3 regions of the Micromonospora sp. WMMD975 genome follow, and region 1 is predicted to be linked to each of the others. Evidence: riboswitches for the same ligand, from Rfam matches in the RefSeq annotation. Region 1 holds a riboswitch; each other region holds the start of a gene.

Evidence for each region. Region 1 has a riboswitch for cobalamin ahead of O7613_RS24445 (hypothetical protein). Riboswitches for the same ligand answer to the same signal wherever they lie in the genome.
Region 2: another riboswitch for cobalamin. It lies ahead of O7613_RS14770 (acyl-CoA thioesterase); the one in region 1 lies ahead of O7613_RS24445 (hypothetical protein).
Region 3: another riboswitch for cobalamin. It lies ahead of O7613_RS12020 (ribonucleoside-diphosphate reductase subunit alpha); the one in region 1 lies ahead of O7613_RS24445 (hypothetical protein).

What each region holds. Positions count from the first base shown of each region.
Region 1 covers NZ_CP120739.1:5,490,853-5,496,699, reverse strand. The annotation lists gene O7613_RS24450 (cell wall anchor protein) at 1-474, opposite strand, end outside; gene O7613_RS24445 (hypothetical protein) at 609-1,154, opposite strand; cobalamin riboswitch at 1,253-1,391, opposite strand; gene O7613_RS24440 (DUF2470 domain-containing protein) at 1,518-2,249, shown strand; gene O7613_RS24435 (VTT domain-containing protein) at 2,304-2,990, opposite strand; gene O7613_RS24430 (phosphatase PAP2 family protein) at 3,027-3,407, opposite strand; gene O7613_RS24425 (HAMP domain-containing sensor histidine kinase) at 3,666-5,051, opposite strand; gene O7613_RS24420 (response regulator transcription factor) at 5,054-5,731, opposite strand.
Region 2 covers NZ_CP120739.1:3,442,288-3,448,134, reverse strand. The annotation lists gene O7613_RS14780 (ATP-binding cassette domain-containing protein) at 1-659, opposite strand, end outside; gene metE (5-methyltetrahydropteroyltriglutamate--homocysteine S-methyltransferase) at 898-3,135, opposite strand; cobalamin riboswitch at 3,250-3,464, opposite strand; cobalamin riboswitch at 3,594-3,805, shown strand; gene O7613_RS14770 (acyl-CoA thioesterase) at 3,931-4,443, shown strand; gene O7613_RS14765 (LysE family translocator) at 4,447-5,070, shown strand; gene tsaD (tRNA (adenosine(37)-N6)-threonylcarbamoyltransferase complex transferase subunit TsaD) at 5,123-5,847, opposite strand, start outside.
Region 3 covers NZ_CP120739.1:2,765,187-2,771,033, reverse strand. The annotation lists gene O7613_RS12030 (hypothetical protein) at 1-368, opposite strand, end outside; gene O7613_RS12025 (ribonucleotide-diphosphate reductase subunit beta) at 554-1,531, opposite strand; gene O7613_RS12020 (ribonucleoside-diphosphate reductase subunit alpha) at 1,570-3,915, opposite strand; cobalamin riboswitch at 4,038-4,249, opposite strand; gene O7613_RS12015 (PepSY domain-containing protein) at 4,374-5,837, opposite strand.

The DNA.
Region 1 (5,847 bases):
GATCCGGCCCCGCTGGTCACCGGTGCCCGTCGGGGAGACCAGCGACAGGGTCTCGGCCCGCAGGTCGTACCCGCCGAAGTCGGTGGGGTCGGCGCCGGCGGCGGAGGCGGCGTAGAGCAGCTTCGCGGTGGCTCCGCCGTCGGTGAAGCCCTCGATGCCCCACTCGTCGTAGCTGTTGTAGGCGCGCACGTGCGCCGCGACCTGCGCCGTGGCGGCCTGGCGGGTCGACGTGTCGACGCCGGTGGCGGACAACGCGACGACCCCGTCGATGGTCAGGCCCCAGTCCGGGCCGCCGAACGGTCCGGGCAGAATCCCGTCGGTGAACTCGCCACCGAGCCAGGTCGCGGCGTCCCGCGCGGCGGCGGCGTCGGCTGCGGCGGGAGCGGCCAGCACGGTCATGGGCGTGGTGAGCGCGGCGAGTGCCGCCGCGACGGTGGCGGCGAGGCCGGTGCCGAGTCGCCGGGGCCGGGACATGGGCATGAGGGACGCCTTTCGCAGAGCGGTCGGGGAGAACTCCGGAGAGCACCCGGGACGAGCGCCCGGCCGCCTTCCGACGCCGGGGCGGTGACCGGCACCCGGTGCGCTGCCGGTCACCGCGCCGGTGTGGATCAGGGAGCGGTGATGCCGGGCGCCGCGCCGGAACCGAACGCCCAGCCCTCGACGCTGCCCGGGGCGGGGTTGTAGCCGGCTGCCCCGGAGGAGCTGTAGGACCAGGCGCCGCCGGGCGACGCATGCCAGTACGACCAGTACGCGGTGGCCGGCGGGGTGTTGACGCACGGGTCCGTCGCGGCGGTCGGCTTGCCGTTGATGCGGCAGACGAACGCCAGCCCCCAGCGTTGGGTGCCGGTGACGGTGAACCCGGCGCCCTGCAACGCGGCCAGCCCGGTGGCCGGGTCGCCGAGCGCACAGCCCACCTGGACGCCGCCGCCGAGGGCGGCGTAGTCGACGACGACTGTGACGCCGGAGGTGCCGGTGCAGGCCGCCGCGTGCGCGGCCTGCGGCGCGGGCTCGACGGCGATCAGGGCGACGGCGGCCAGCGCGGCGGTCAGCAGACCGGCGAGCCGGGCCCGGACGGTGGACGGGCGGAGGGCGAGGGCGGCAAGTGTGCCGCGGAACAGGGCGAGGGGGGATTGCCGGCTCAGGCGAACGACCATCGGTAGCGCCTTTCCGGCCCGGCGGTCGTCAGAAACCCGGTCGCCCGGCGGTGCGCGGGGTCGACCGGGACTCCGACCCGTGGGCCACGACGGGTGGGGAGCGGATGCGCGCGTACGCCGGGTATTCGGGCTCACCGCCGGGTGTCTGTCACCTCGACGGCCTACCGTTGCGGGCCAGCGCCGGACTTCGACCGGACTTCCCCCGCACGGACGCGCGGTGTGTTCAGTTGTGGCCACAGTCTGTCCGCACCGGATTACCCATGTCAATCGTCCCTGCTCGGGGTGGTTGACGTCGACGACTCCGGTCCGATGGTCTAGCCTGTCAGTTAGGTAAGGCTAACCTTTCTTGAGGAGGTCGGGACCATGCGCCCCAGCCCGGCGGAAATCGTGCGTACCCTCGTCGCGGGCTGGCTGCCCGCCCTTGTCCACCTGGCCCGACACGCCGGGCCGCACCAGGTCCGGCACGCCACCGACCCGGACGGCCGGGTGCTGCTGCTGGTGCCGATCGTCAGTGATCTCGCCGCGGCGCTGTCGCCGCCGGACGGGGGTGCCGACGTCGCCACCGTCCTCGACGTGCTCGACCTGCCGCCCGCCGCCGGCGCTCCCTCCCTCGGCCGGGCCTGGATCTCCGGCTGGGCGAAGCGGCTGGACGGGGACGAGGCGCGCCGGGCCGCCGTGGACTTCGCCGCCACCCAGCCGACCGGGGACCTGCTCGACGTGGGCCGCCGGTTCCGCCTGTACCGGTTCGAGGTGGCCGAGGTCCGATGGGAACACGCCGGCGGTGTCCGCCGGATCGACCCGGCGGCGTACGCGGAAGCCGAGCCCGACCCGCTGCACGCGGTCGAGGCGGAGTTCCTGGCCGACCTCGCCGACCACCACGCCGAGCAGGTCGCCGGCCACCTGCGCCAGCGGCTGAAGCTGTCCGGCGACGAATCGCCCCGGGTGGTCCGCATCGACAGGTACGGGCTGCTCGTCGCGTACGGCCGGCCCGGCGCGACCCGGCGGATCCGGCTCGGCTTCGAGCGGCCCGTCGCCGGCGTCACCGAACTGTCCCGGCTGCTGCACCCGATGGTCTGCGCCCGGGCCGTCGCCTGACCCCCACCGGTTGTTCGCCGGCCGGAGGTGCCGGCGGCGACCGCGGTGCGTCGTTCAGTCGGCGCCGGATGCGTCCGGAGCGGCCGTCGCGTCGACGGAGGCGGTTGCCGACCGATGGCGGGACCGCAGGAGTTGGATGCCGATGGGCAGGACGGAGATGAGCACGATGGCGATGAGGATGAGCTCGATGTGCGATGCGACGAAGCTGATCTGCCCGAGGAAGTAGCCGAGCACGGTCACGCCGGTTCCCCACAGGACCCCGCCGAGGACGTTGTAGGTGACGAAGGCGCGGTAGTGCATCCGGCTCACCCCGGCGATGACGGGGGTGAAGGTCCGCACGATCGGCACGAAGCGGGCCAGCACGATCGAGCGGGCGCCGTAGCGGGCGAAGAAGGCGTCGGCCCGGCGCACGTTCTCCTGCTTGAACAGGCGGGAGTTGGGGCGACGGAACAGGCTCGGGCCGACGCGCTTGCCGAACAGGTAGCCGGCCTGGTCGCCGATGACGGCCGCGACGGCGGCGAGCAGGCAGACGAGCCAGAGCGGTTGGTGCAGGTAGCGGCCGTCGGCGACGAGGAGTCCGGCGGTGAACAGCAGCGAGTCGCCGGGGAGGAACAATCCGATGAGCAGCCCGGACTCGGCGAAGACGATCGCGAGGATCCCGATCAGCCCGAAGGTGGAGATCAGCCATTCCGGGTCGATCAGGCTGGGGCCCACGGCGAGTGTCGCCTGAGGCGTGGACATGGCATGACCTCCGGAACGAGGGGCGGGGGGTGGTGCTCAGGCGGTGGTGCCGAGGCGGCGGCCGGTACGGCGGTCGTAGGCGCGGCCGACGACGCCGATGGTGGCGACCGCTCCGGCGGCGATGAGTGCGCCGGCGAGGATGTCCCCGGGGTAGTGCACGCCGGTCCAGACCCGGGCGAAGCCGATGACGGCGGCGAGCACGCTCAGCGCCAGTCCCCATCGGCGGGACAGGAACGCCCCGACGGCGAACGCCACCGCGAACGCCGCCGTCGCGTGGTCGCTCGGCAGCGACGGCCCGGCGGCGTGTGGGATCAGCTGGTGCACGGCATGGGCCTGGAAGGGCCGTACCTCGGTGCTGAACGCGGCAACGGCCTGCCCGACGGCGAAGGCCAGCCCGAGGGACGCGACGACGCGCACCAGGGCGGCGCGGCCGTACCGCAGGGTGGGCCAGGACAGGTATGGCCGCGGTGGCGGCGAGGACGTAGATCAGCCACACCGCCGTCCATTCGAAGAAGTCGTCGACGAGGTCACTGCGGCCGGCTGTGTCGTTGACGATCTGGAACAGGTGATAGTTCATCGTTCCCCCGTGACGGTGACGGCTCCGGCCCGTGCAGGCGCCTCCTGTCCAGGGTGCCGCCCGTCACCTGAGAGGAGCCTGAAACCGCCGAGGTCGGTTCAGTGATCTTCGGAGTCGACGGCGTGGGGCAGACTGATCCGGACGGTCATGCCCGGTCCGGGCAGCACCTGTACGTGTCCGCCGTGCGCCGAGACGACCTCACGGGTGATGGCGAGGCCCAGCCCGCTGCCGCCGTCCGGGCGGGTGCGGCTGTCGTCGAGACGGACGAACCGGTCGAAGATCCGCTCCCGGTCGGCATCGGGGACACCGGGTCCGTCGTCGGTGACCTCGACGCACGCCCACGCGTCCCGCACCGACACGTTCAGGGTCACCCGGGTACGGGCGTGACGCGCGGCGTTGTCGGCCAGGTTCCGCAGAGCGCGGCCGAGGTCGTGGGCGTCCCCGGCCACCCGCACGGGGGTGAGGTGGGCCCGGACGGTCAGGTCCGGGCGGTGCGCCGCGAGCCGGTCCCGCTCGGTGTAGGCCAAGTCGTCGAGGTCGACGTCGTCGCGGCGCCCGGTACCGCCGCGCTCGTCGATGCGCGCGAGCAGGAGCAGGTCGGCGACGAGGTCACCCAGCCGGCTGGTCTCCCGGCGCAGCAGCTCGACCAGGTCGCGCTGGCCGTCGGGCGAGGTCGCCACGGCCAGCCGGTCGAGGCCGGCACGCAGGGTGGCCAGAGGGCTGCGCAGTTCGTGGCTGGCGTCGGCGACGAACCGGCGCTGGCTCGCCGCGGCGGTCTCCAGGCGTTCGAGCATCCGGTTCATCGTCTCGGCGAGCGCCGCGATCTCGTCCCGGGCGCCCGGCACGGGCACGCGGGCGTGCAGGTCACGGGCGGTGATCCCGGCGACCCGCCGGCGGATCGCCTCGACCGGGCGCAGGGAACGTCCGACGAACCAGAACACCGCCGCACCCACCACCAGCAGCATGGGCGCCAGCCCGGCGGCCATGATCGCCGCGACCGCCTCGGTGCTCTCGTCGACCGGCCGCAGTGACTGCGCGACCAGCACCGTGCGGACACCGGAGCCGTCGGCCACCCCTGCGGCGGCGATCCGGTACGGGTCTTCCCCGGCGAACGGCAGCAGCCGCTGCTCGCGCAGCAGTTGACCGGGTCGGGGCCGCAGCGGGGACAGCGGCGCGGCGTCGCCGAGCGCGGCCGAGGCCGCCTCGACTCGTCCGGACGGGTCGAGGACCTGCACCAACGTCTGTTCTTCCGGGCTCGGCCGCAGCGTCCGGGCGAGTGCGTCCTGATCACCGGCGGCCACCGCCGCGACCACCTCGGTCGCACGTTGCCGCGCGGCGGCGTCCACGTTGCCGGCGAGATCCGCGCGAGCGAGGTGGACGAACACCATGGCGCCGACGGCGAAGGCCGCCGCTACGACGGCGGCGGCAGCAAGGGCCGAACGCAGCCGTACCCCCGGCTGCCATCGCCTCCACCCGATGGCCATGCTCAGCCGCCGTCGGCTGCCAGGCGATAGCCCATGCCCCGCTCGGTCTGGATGGCCTGCCGCCCGAACGGTTGATCGATCTTGCGGCGGAGGTAGCCGACGTACACCTCGACGATGTTGGGATCGCCGTCGAAGTGCGCGTCCCAGACGTTGTCGAGGATCTGCCGTTTGGACATCACGTCGCCGCGGTGACGCATCAGGAACTCCAGCAGCGCGAACTCCCGCGCGGTGACCCGAACCGAGTGGCCGGCCCGGGTGACCTGCCGTCGGGCCGGATCCACGGTCAGATCCCCGGCGGTCAGCACGACCGGCCGGGCGGGCGCGCCCCGGCGTACGAGAGCCCGTAGCCGGGCCACCAGCACCACGAACGAGAACGGCTTGACCAGGTAGTCGTCGGCGCCGAGGTCGAAGGCATCCGCCTGGTCGTACTCCCCCTCCTTCGCGGTCAACATCAACACGGGCGTCCACACGTCCCGCGACCGCAGCCGCCGGCACACCTCGTAGCCGTTCAGGCCGGGCAGCATGATGTCCAGCACGATCACGTCGTAGGGGTTCTCGGTGGCCGCCCACAGCCCGTCGACCCCCGTGTGCTGCACATCCACGGCGAAGCCCTCGTCCGTCAGGCCGGCGCGCAGCACCTGCGCCAGGCCGGTCTCGTCCTCGACGACCAGCACCCGCACCCGCCCACCCCCTCCGGAACGTCGACACCGCACCGGGCGTCACCGCGGCACACCCCGATCATCGCGTGAACGGGTGAGCCAGGGGCACAGGAGTGCCGTGCCACTCACTGATCAGG
Region 2 (5,847 bases), 2.0 Mb from region 1:
ATCTCGGCCACCCGGTCACAGGCACGGGACATCGCCCGGTCGTGGGACACCACGACCACCGTCACCGGCAACGCGGCCAGCAGCGCGGCAACCTGCTCCTGCCCGTCGAAGTCCAGGGCGGCGGTCGGCTCGTCGGCGAACAGCACCCGGGCGCCGGCCGCGACCGCGCCGAGGGCACGGGCCAGGAACACCCGCTGCAACTGCCCTCCGGAGAGGGTGTGCAGCGGGCGGCGGCCCAGCCCCGCGACACCGAGACCGGCGGCGGCGTCCCGCGCGGCCCCGGGTCCGCCGCCGCTGTCGAGCAACTCGTCGACCAGCAGCGGGAAGCGGCCCGCGGCGAGGCGCTGCGGCACCCAGGCCACCTCCCGCCTGCGCCGAGCCCACTCCGCGCCGCGCCGCGCCTCGAACCCGTCCACGCCGACACCGCCGCCGGCCAGGGGATGCAGGCCGAGCGCCGCGCGCAGCAGGGTCGTCTTGCCGGAGCCGTTGGCGCCGGTCAACGCCACGTGCTCACCCGGGTCGACGACCAGATCCACCGCGTCCACCGCGGTCCTGCTGCCGTACCGGCAGGTGACGGCCCGGAATGTCACCGCGGCGGCGCTCACTCGACCGGCCTGTGCCCGGTGGGTGGCCCGCAGTTCCTTTGCCCGCCCGTCCATCCGGCCGTCGCGTCGTGCCGGGCTTCGCCTCTCACCTGAACCTCCACGCGTGGCCTCCCCGTGTCGCGCCACAGCGCTCACCCGACATCCCGATAGTCGGAGGCCACCCGATCGCGGTTCCCGCGACTTCTGCGGGACCGTGCGGGCAGGGCCGTCCGGCCGTGCCCGGGGGGATGGCCCGGACGCGCCAACTGGCCAGGCCGGGTGACCGCTCTCGTGCGGCCACCCGGCGACGCGCTCAGCCCTTCCGTACCTCGGCCGCCGCCGCGACGAGGCGCCGTAGGGACGCCTCGACCTCGGGGTAGCCGCGGGTCTTCAGGCCGCAGTCGGGGTTGACCCAGAGCCGGTGGGCGGGCACCGCGGCGACGGCGCGGCGCAGCGCGTCGACGACCTCGTCGTGCGGCGGTACGCGGGGGGAGTGGATGTCCCAGACGCCCGGTCCGACGCCGCGGTGGTAGCCGATGGTGGCGAGGTCGTCGAGGATCTCCATCTTGGAGCGGGACGCCTCGATGCTGGTGACGTCGGCGTCGAGGGCGTCGATGGCGGCGATGACCTCCCCGAACTCGGAGTAGCACAAATGGGTGTGGATCTGGGTGTCGTCGGCGACGCCGCTGATGGCCAGCCGGAACGCACCGACCGCCCAGTCCAGGTAGGTCTGCTGGTGGGCGCGGCGTAGCGGCAGGGTTTCCCGCAGTGCGGGTTCGTCGACCTGGATGACGCGGATGCCGGCGGTCTCCAGGTCGCGGCACTCGTCGCGCAGGGCGAGGGCGACCTGGTCGGCGGTGTCGGCGAGCGGCTGGTCGTCGCGGACGAAGGACCAGGCGAGGATGGTGACCGGTCCGGTGAGCATGCCCTTGACCGGTTTGCTGGTCAGGGACTGGGCGTAGGTGGACCAGGCGACGGTCATCGGCGCCGGGCGGGCGACGTCGCCGTGGATGATGGGTGGACGCACGCAGCGGGTGCCGTAGGACTGCACCCAGCCGTGGTCGGTGGCGGCGAACCCGTCGAGCTGCTCGGCGAAGTACTGGACCATGTCGTTGCGTTCCGGCTCGCCGTGCACGAGGACGTCCAGGCCCAGGTTCTCCTGCAGTTGGATGACGTGGGCGACCTCGGCGCGCATCCGCGCGGTGTAGCCGGCGTCGTCGAGGGTGCCGGCCCGGCGGGCGGCGCGGGCCGCGCGCAGCTCGGGGGTCTGGGGGAACGAGCCGATCGTGGTGGTGGGCAGCGCGGGCAGGCCGAGGCGGCGCTGCTGGCGGGCGGCCCGGTCGGAGTAGTCGCCGCGCCGCCGGTGCTCGGGGCGTAGCGCGGCGAGGCGTCCGCGGATATCGTCGCGCCGCCAGGACGCCGGTGTGGCCGGCGGTGGTGCCGGCACGGCGGTGGTGCCGTCGCGCAATGCGCGCCCGAGCAGGACGACCTCGTCGAGCTTCTGCCGGGCGAACGCGAGCCGTTCGGACAGCCGAGGGTCCAGGCGGGTCTCCGCGCTCAGGTCGACCGGGACGTGCAGCAGGGAGCAGGATGTGGACACCGCGACGTGGTCGGCCAACGCGGCGACGGTGGCTCCGGCGGCGACGGCGGCCCGCAGATCGGTACGCCAGATGTTGCGGCCGTCGACGAGGCCGGCGACGATCGTCTTCCCGCCGAGCGGGCCGGCGCCGGCCAGCCGTTCGAGGTTCCCCGGACCGGCGACGAGGTCGACCCCGATCGCGTCGACCGGGGTGTCGAGCAACGCCGGGAGGGCGTCGGCGAGGTCACCGAAGTAGGTGGTGACGAAGATCCGCGGCCGGTTCGGCAGGTCGCCGAGGCGCCGGTAGGCGCGGTGCAGGCCGTCGATTTCGGCCGGGGTGCGGTCGGCGACGTAGGCGGGCTCGTCGAGTTGCACCCACGGCACACCCGCCCCGGCGAGCGCGGTGAGGATGCCGGCGTAGGTGTCGACCAGGTCGTCGAGGCGGGCGAACGGGTCGGCGCCCTTGGCCAGCAGCAGGAACGTGGCCGGACCGATCAGCACCGGGCGGGTGGTGATGCCGAGCGCGCGGGCCTCGGCGTACTCGCTCAGGGCCTTGGCCGGTCGGGCGGTGAAGGAGGTGTCGGGGTCGATCTCCGGCACCAGGTAGTGGTAGTTGGTGTCGAACCACTTGGTCAGCTCCAGCGCCGGTTCGGTGTCGACGCCGCGGGCCATCGCGAAGTAGGTGTCGAGTTCGTCGAGACCGAGGCGGGCGAACCGGTGGGGGATCGCGCCGAGGGCGACGGCGGTGTCGAGCATCTGGTCGTAGTAGGAGAAGGTGTTCGACGGGATCGCGTCCAGGCGGGCGTCGCGCAGCGTCCGCCACACCTGCGCCCGCAGTTCGGCGGCGGTCTCGTGCAGGCCGGTGGCGTCGAGCGTGCCGGCCCAGTAGGCCTCGACCGCCTTCTTCAGCTCGCGGCGCGCGCCGATGCGCGGGTAGCCGAGCACGGTGCTCTGGCCGAATGAGGTTGTCACGGGTGGTCCTTCCCTCGAGGTGCCTGGCGACCTCTCGGGAGGGAGAAGCGGATACGACGGGCGTACCGGCTTTCCGCCCTGGCCCTCCCGAGAGGCCGCCGACGGCGCGCACCGGACGGCGCGCGCGGCGCTGGCAGGTCTTCGGACTCGCGGGCATGACACGAGGTCGCCTACTGGCCGTCGCTTCCCGGACCTCTTCGGTCCAGTGCTTCGTTGACGGCGGTCGTTCCCACTCACCGCTGCGGGGCAGTCCCGGTCTCGCACCGGGTTCCCTCTTACGACGCCCACCCGCCGAAGCGGGAAGGCGAACCAGCACCGCGCACGATCGTACGACGACGGAGCGACGGGTGAGCGGTCGTGTCCGAGTCGCGGGACACCTCGACGGCGCCGATCAGGACGCGACGAGACCGGCGTCACCCGCCCCGACCTGCCACACGGGCCACGTTCGGACGACTGGCTACGATGGCGGCAGCGCTGGTTCATCCGGTCGGCGACGGCCGGATGTCGTAAGAGGGAACCCGGTGGAAGTCCGGGACTGCCCCGCAGCGGTGAGTGGGAACGACCGCCGTCATCAGCACTGGGCCACCGGCCTGGGAAGCGACGGCCAGTAGGCGACCGAACCCGGTCCGGCCCGCGAGTCCGAAGACCTGCCCGCGTCGCGCGCACCACCGGTGCGCGCTGCCGTCGACCTCGCGGGTGGGTCGGGCGGGTGTCACGCCGTACGCGATCCGTCGGCGTGCCCTCGACGCGCGCCCTCCGGTCGGCGGTCCACCGCATCGAGGACGGACCCGCACAGTGCCCGACACCATCACGCTCGCCGGACGACCACCGTCGGCGTCGAACCTGACCCTGTCGCAGATCATGGACCAGCACCACACCAACCTGATGGGTACGGTGCACGGCGGCCGGATCCTCAACCTGATCGACTCGGTCGCCGGGGTCGTCGCCGCCCGCCACTCCGACGGCCCGGCGGTCACCGCCGCCATCGACGAGACCGCGTTCCTGCGCGCGGTCCGGGTGGGCGACGTGGTCCACGTCGACGCCCGGATCACCTGGGCCGGCCGCAGCTCGATGGAGGTGGCGGTGAAGGTCAGCGCGGACCGCTGGGACCGGGCGGTGCCGCCGGTCGACGTGGCGACGGCGCATCTGGTGATGGTGGCCGTGGACGATCACGGCGACCCCCGTCCGGTACCGCCGCTGTTGCCGGAGACCGATGGGGACCGGCGGCGCTACCGGGAGGCGCGGATCCGGCGGGAGCATCGGCTGTCGCTGCGGCGGGCGCTGCTCGACGGCGCCGGGGAGGGCTGAGCGATGCTCGGACTGTCCGTGGCGACCCTCGCCGGCTACCTCGCCGCGATCGTCGTCCTCATGGTCACCCCCGGTCCGGACATGATGTTCGTGCTGGCCAACGCCACCCGCTACGGCGCCCGGTCGGGCGTCGTCGCCGCGCTGGGCGTCGCCGCGGGGGAGGCCGTGCACGTGGCGGCGGTGGTCGGGGGACTGGCCACCGTGATCAGCGCGTCGCCGACGTTGTTCACGGCGATCCGATGGGCCGGCGCCGCGTACCTGATCGTGTTGGGTGTCCGGGCCGCGCGCCACCGCGATCCGATGGCCGTCACCGGTCCGGACCGTGGCGCGTCGCCCGGTCGGGCCTTCCTGCGGGGTCTGGTGACGAACCTGCTCAACCCCAAGATGATCCTGTTCAGCGTGGCGTTCCTGCCCCAGTTCGTCGATCCGGGCGCCGGCAACGCCACGGCGCAGCTCGTCCTGCTCGGCGCCCTGTTCGTCACCGTGCAACTCGCCGTGGACGTCACCCTCGGCGCGGGCGCCGGCCGGCTCGCCCGCCGGTTGGCCGACCAGCGGTGGTCGCGGCAGATCAACCGGCTCTGTGCGGTCGCGTTCATCGCTCTCGGTGTCCGCCTCGCGTTGAGCTGACACGCCGCCGCCGGACAGGGCGGCGTGCAGTCCGGCCACCTGGGCGTCGTTCTCACCCTTGCAAGACGGCGTCGGGAATCGTGGCGCGGGTCAGGACGGCGTTGGGGTCGGCGCCGAGAGTCAGCGCTGACGGGCCCACACCTGCGCGGACGAGAAGATCACCGATGGCGGCGATCATGGCGCCGTTGTCGGTGCAGAGTCGGGGTGCGGGGACGCGCAGGGTGATGCCTGCGGCGTGGCAGCGCTGTTCGGCGAGGGTGCGCACGCGGCTGTTGGCGGCGACGCCGCCGACGAGCAGCAGGGTGTCGATGTCGTGGTCGTGGCAGGCGGCGACGGCTTTGCGGGTGAGCGTGTCGGCGACGGCTTCCTGGAAGGAGGCGGCGATGTCGGCGACGGGCAGGGGGCCGTGGTGGCGTTCGGTCCAGCGGGCGACGGCGGTTTTCAGGCCGGAGAACGAGAACCGGTAGGGCGGGTCGACGCGTGCGGTCATGGGACGGGGGAAGGCGATCGCGGTGGGGTCGCCGTGGCGGGCGGCGGCGTCGATGGCCGGGCCGCCGGGGTACGGCAGGCCGAGCAGCCGGGCGACCTTGTCGAAGGCTTCGCCAGCGGCGTCGTCGGCGGTGTCGCCGAGGTGGACGACGGGGTCGCGGGCGAGGTCGCCGAGGAGTAGGAGGCTGGTGTGGCCGCCGGAGACGATCAACGCGACGCTGCGCGCGGGGAGGGGGCCGTGGTCGAGGACGTCGACGGCGGCGTGGCCGGCCAGGTGGTGCACGCCGT
Region 3 (5,847 bases), 2.7 Mb from region 1:
GTGGAGTCGTCCTCCCACAGCTCGAAGGTGACCCGGAAGTCGCCGGTGACCGAACGCCCGGCGCAGACCGTGCTCGGCGTGACGATGTCCGTCCCCGACGTGGCCGGCAGCGCCATCTCGCAGCGCTGCTGCTGGCCGTTGTCCTGGGTGATGACGGCGACGCCGAACAGTTCCGGCGGGTCGCAGATGACCAACCAGACCCGGTCGAGGCACTCGGTGGTGTGCATCTCGTCGACCGTGACGGTGACCGTGGAGCCGTAGCTGGCCACGGCCGGCGCGGCCGGCAGCGCGGCGGCGAACGCCACCCCGACCACCGTGGCCAGCGCCGCCGCCAGGAACGGCCGCAGCCGTTGACGTATCCGTTTCACGCGTTCCCCCCTCGTCCGCCGACGCCCGCCCGGGACCGGCGCAGACAACTGTGCGGATCGGCGTGGACGCGGGCGATACGCGCATGCGCGTACCGGGGATGTCGCCGGCCGGACTGCGGACCCGGCGGCGGTGTGCGGTCGGTCGTCCCGGCCGCCGCGGGCGCGGCCGGGACGACCGACGACGGTCAGAAGTCGTCGTCGAAGGTGACGCTGCCGGTCACCCCGACCTGGTACGCCGACACCCGCCGCTCGAAGAAGTTCGACAGCTCCTGCACGTCCTGCAACTCCATGAACGCGAACGGGTTGCCGCTGCCGTACATCGGCGCGATGCCCAGCGCGGCCAGCCGACGGTCGGCGACGTGTTGCAGGTACGCGCGCATGTCCGTCGGCGACATCCCGGACACGCCCTGGCCGAGGAGGTCCTCGGCGAACTGCGCCTCGCACTCCACCGCCTCGGCGAGCATGTCCCGGACCTGCCGCTCCATCTCGTCGTCGAACAGGTCCGGCTCCTCGGCGCGCACCGTGTCCACCACGTCGAAGGCGAACGCCATGTGCATCGACTCGTCGCGGAACACCCAGTTGGTGCCCGACGCCAGCCCGTTGAGCAGCCCCCGGGAACGCAGGAAGTAGACGTAGGCGAACGCGCCGTAGAAGAAAAGCCCCTCGATGCAGGCGGCGAAGCAGATGAGGTTGAGCAGGAACGCCCGCCGGTCCGCCCGGGTGCGCAGCTCCCGCAGCTCGAAGATGGAGTCGATCCACCGGAAGCAGAACTCGGCCTTGCGGGCGATCGACGGGATGTTCTCCACCGCCGCGAACGCGGCGAACCGTTCGGTCTCGTCCGGCACGTAGGTGTCCAGCAGGTTCAGGTAGAACTGGACGTGCACCGCCTCCTCGAACAGCTGCCGGGACAGGTAGAGCCGGCCCTCCGGGGAGTTGACGTGCTGATAGAGGTTGAGCACCAGGTTGTTGGCGACGATGGTGTCGCCGGTGGCGAAGAACGCCACCAGCCGGGACACCAGGTGGCGCTCGGCCGGCGAGAGCCGGTCCAGGTCGGCCAGGTCGGCGTGCAGGTCCACCTCCTCGACGGTCCAGGTGTTGCGGATGGCGTCCCGGTAGCGGTCGAAGAAGTGCGGGTAGCGCATCGGTCGCAGGGTCAGGTTCATGCCCGGGTCGAGCAGCAGGGGCCGGGTCTCGGTGTGCGTCACTGGCAGGCCTCGCAGCTCTCGGGGTTCTCCAGGGAACAGGCCGCCGCCGCGTCCACGACCGGGGCCAGCACCGTGGCCTGCTGGATCCGGGTCGCGGGACGCGACCGCAGGTAGTAGGTGGTCTTCAGCCCGGCCTGCCAGGCGTACCGGTACATCGAGGAGAGCTTGCCGATCGTCGGCGCGCTCAGGAACAGGTTCAGCGACTGCGACTGGTCGACGAACGGCGCCCGCGCGGCGGCCAGGTCGATGAGCGCCCGCTGCGGCAGCTCCCACGCGGTGCGGAACAGCTCCCGCACCTCGGCGGGCAACTCGTCGATGCCCTGCACCGAGCCCTCCGCCCGCTTGATCCGGTCCCGGATCTCCGGCGTCCAGAGCCCGCGTGCCTTCAGCTCCCGCACCAGATACGTGTTGACCTGGAGGAACTCGCCGGACATGGTCTCGCGTTTGAACAGGTTGGACACCTGCGGCTCGATGCACTCGTAGCAGCCGGCGATCGAGGCGATGGTGGCGGTCGGCGCGATCGCCACCAGCAGCGAGTTGCGCAGCCCGTGCGCGGCGATCCGCTCGCGCAGCGCCGTCCAGCGGGCGGTCCGCGCCGGCTCCGCGCCCCACAGGTCCGGGTGCAGGTCGCCCTTCGCGGCCCGGGTCCGGTCGTACGCCGGGTGCGGGCCGAACCGCTCGGCCAGCCCGGCGGACGTCTCCAACGCGGTCAGGAAGATCTCCTCCTGCACCCGGGTGGACAGCTCCCGCGCCCGCGCCGAGTCGAACGGCAGGCGCAGCGTGAAGAACGCGTCCTGAAGACCCATCAGCCCCAGCCCGACCGGCCGCCAGCGCGGGTTCGACGCCGCCGCCTGCGCGGCCGGGTAGTAGTTGATGTCGATCACCCGGTCGAGGAAGACCACCGCCGTGCGCACCGTGGCCCGCAGCTTCTCCCAGTCGACGCCGTCGGCGGTGACGTGCGCGCCGAGGTTGACCGAGCCGAGGTTGCACACCGCCGTCTCGGCGTCGTCGTTGACCTCCAGGATCTCGGTGCACAGGTTGGACAGGTGGATCACGTTCCCCGGCTCGCCGGTCTGGTTGGACAGCCGGTTCGCCGCGTCCTTGAACGTCATCCAGCCGTTGCCGGTCTGCGCCAGGGTGCGCATCATCCGCCCGTACAGGTCCCGGGCCTTCACCGTGCGGACCGCCTTCTTCTCCGCCGCCCGGTACGCGGCGTCGAACGCCTCCCCGTACAGGTCGGGCAGCTCCGGGGCGTCGGACGGGTCGATCAGCGACCAGTCTTCGTCGGCCTCGACCCGGCGCATGAACTCGTCCGGGATCCAGTTGGCCAGGTTGAGGTTGTGCGTCCGCCGGGACTCCTCGCCGGTGTTGTCCCGCAGCTCCAGGAACTCCTCCACGTCCGGGTGCCACGGTTCCAGGTAGACGCAGGCCGCGCCCTTGCGCCGGCCGCCCTGGTTGACCGCCGCGACCCCGGCGTCGAGCGTCTTCAGGAACGGCACGATGCCGTTGGAGCGCCCGTTGGTGCCCCGGATCAACGCGCCCCGGCCGCGTATCCGCGACCAGGAGATGCCGATGCCGCCGGAGAACTTCGACAGCTTCGCCACCTGGTGGTAGCGCTCGTAGATCGAGTCCAGCTCGTCGCGCGGCGAGTCGACCAGGAAGCACGACGACATCTGGGTGTGCCGGGTGCCGGAGTTGAACAGCGTGGGGGAGCTGGGCAGGTAGGCCAGCGCGGACATCAGCCGGTAGAAGCCGACCGCCTCGGCCGGCGTGTGCGACAGCCCGCACGCCACCCGCAGCAGCCAGTACTGCGGTGTCTCCACCACCAGCCGCGACTCCGGGTGCCGCAGCAGGTAGCGGTCCGCCACCGTGCGCAGTCCGAAGTATTCGAAGCGCAGGTCACCGGCGGGGTCCACGGCGTCGTCCAGCTCGCCGGCGTGGCGGGCCACGAACGCGGCGGTGTCGTCACCGACCAGCCCGAGGGCGTGCCCGTACGCGATCGACTGGCTGAAGGTCGCCACCTGCTGCCCGCGGACCTCCTCGTGCACGTACGCGGCAAGCAGCCGGGCCGCCAGTTTCGAGTACTGTGGCTCCTCGCCGATCAGCTCCGCCGCGGTCTGGATCGACAACCGGTCCAGCTCGGCGGTGCTCGCCCCGTCGTACAGCCCGCTTATCGTCTTGGTGGCGACCCGCAACGGGTCCACCTGGTCCAGGTCGGCGACCCAGCGTTCGACCGCCCGGACGATCCGGTTGACGTCGACCGGCTCGGTGTCGCCGTCCCGCTTGCGGACCCGCATCGCCGACCGGCGCTGCTCCGGGGGGCTCTCCCGCACGACCGTCATGACCTCTCCTCGCTGTCACTGGCGATGGCCTCGGACGGCGGGAGAACGCCAACGGGCGCGGCACGACGGCCGGCCCGGCTGCTGGCGTCGGTCGTCCCGCGCGACCTTCGACCGCCGCGCGCGGTGGCGCGCGGCGCGCTGGCAGGTCTTCGGACTCGCGGGCCGGACCGGGTTCGGTCGCCTACTGGCCGTCGCTTCCCAGGCCGGTGGCCCAGTGCTGATGACGGCGGTCGTTCCCACTTACCGCTGCGGGGCAGTCCCGGACTCGCACCGGGTTCCCTCTTGCCTCGACCACCCCCGAAGGCGCGGCCGAACCAGCTGCGGCACCACCATATATGGCGATGAAGGCCCGCACGCAACACCACATGTCGCCCCCCGGCGTGTCAACCCGAAGGAAGGGGCCCCGCTTAACGCATTCGGTAGAGGCGGGGCCCCCGCTTAACACCCCGGCGCGCGCGTCAGCTGCCGGCCGGGGCGGGCGAGACCGGGACCGCCGGGCGGCGGCGACGTTGGCGCAACCCGACCACGGCGTCGATGATGAGGAAGCCGAGCAGCGGGCCACCGAACCACGGCAGCGCCCAGCCGAGCGCCACCACGACCGGCACGCCGACAAGCAGCGTCCACCAGCGCAGCCCGCGTACCGCCCCGCGGGCCGGCGGCGCGCCGAGCGGCGCGCGGCGGTCGGCGCGGGTGGGTCGGCGCTGCCACCACATCCGGTAGCCCCAGACGACGACGCAGAGCAGGCCGAGCGCGAGCGCGGCGAGCAGGATCTGGTTCACCGGCCCGAACAGCCGGCCCATGTGCGCCTGGATGCCGAGCTTGCTGAGCTTCGCCAGCACCGGCCAGTCGGCGAAGTCACTGCGCGCGGTCACCGTCCCGGTGGCCGGGTCGACCGCGACCCGGTCGTACCCGACCGGCCACCTGTCGTCGGTCTGGGCGACCGTCCACGCGGCACCGGCCTCGCCGGGCGGGGTGATCGCGACCGGGCCGGACAGGCCGGCGGCGCGGGCGCCGCCGAGCACCCGGTCGTACGTCGCCGGGTCCGTCGCCGTCGCGGTGGCCGCGCCGCCGTGCTGGTGCTCGCCGCCGCCGGTGGCCGGCGGCGCGCCGGCGAGCGCGGTGGAGATCTCCGGGGTACGGGCCCGCAGCGCGTCCAGCCCGGCGCCGAAGTTCGCCCCGGCGTAGCGGGACCAGGTCAGGCCGGTGGCGGAGAGGAAAAGCAGGCCGACGGCGAGCCACACACCGGTGGTGGCGTGCCAGCCCCGGGTCCGGCGCACGCCCCGGGCGGCGGACAGGTCGGGCACGAGCAGGTGCCGGGCCCGGGACCGGCCCGCCGCGCGCCGGCGCCACCACAGCACCACACCGCCGAGCGCCAGCACCCACAGCCAGCTCGCCGCGATCTCCGAGTAGTGCCGCCCGACCGCGCCCAGGTGCAGGTTGCGGTGCAGGTCGTCGAGCCAGGTCGTGGCCGGCGTCGAACCGAACCAGGTGGTCAACCGGCCGGACACCCGAGCGGTGTACGGGTCGACGTAGACGGTGTGCTGCCGGTCGCCGAGGTCGTCCCGGGCGAAGACCACGCGGGTGGTCCGGTCGCCGTCGCCGGGCTGCACCTCGGTGAGCGTGCCGTCGGGGTGCGCGGCGCGGGCGGCGGCGATCTGCTCGGCGAGCGGCCGGGGCTGCCCGCCGACGGTCGAGACGGTGAGCTTGTCGCCGTAGAGCGCGTCGTCGAGCTGCGGGGTGAGCGTGTAGGCCAGCCCGGTGAGCGCGGCGACCAGCAGGAACGGCGCGACCAGGACGCCGGCGTAGAAGTGCAGGCGGGTCAGCAGCGCCACCGCCGCGGATCGGCGCGCCGGCCGGACGGGACCGGCCGGGGTGGTGGATGAGTCCGGCGCGCGGTCGCCGGGCAGTTCGGTCACGGACATCTGGGCAACT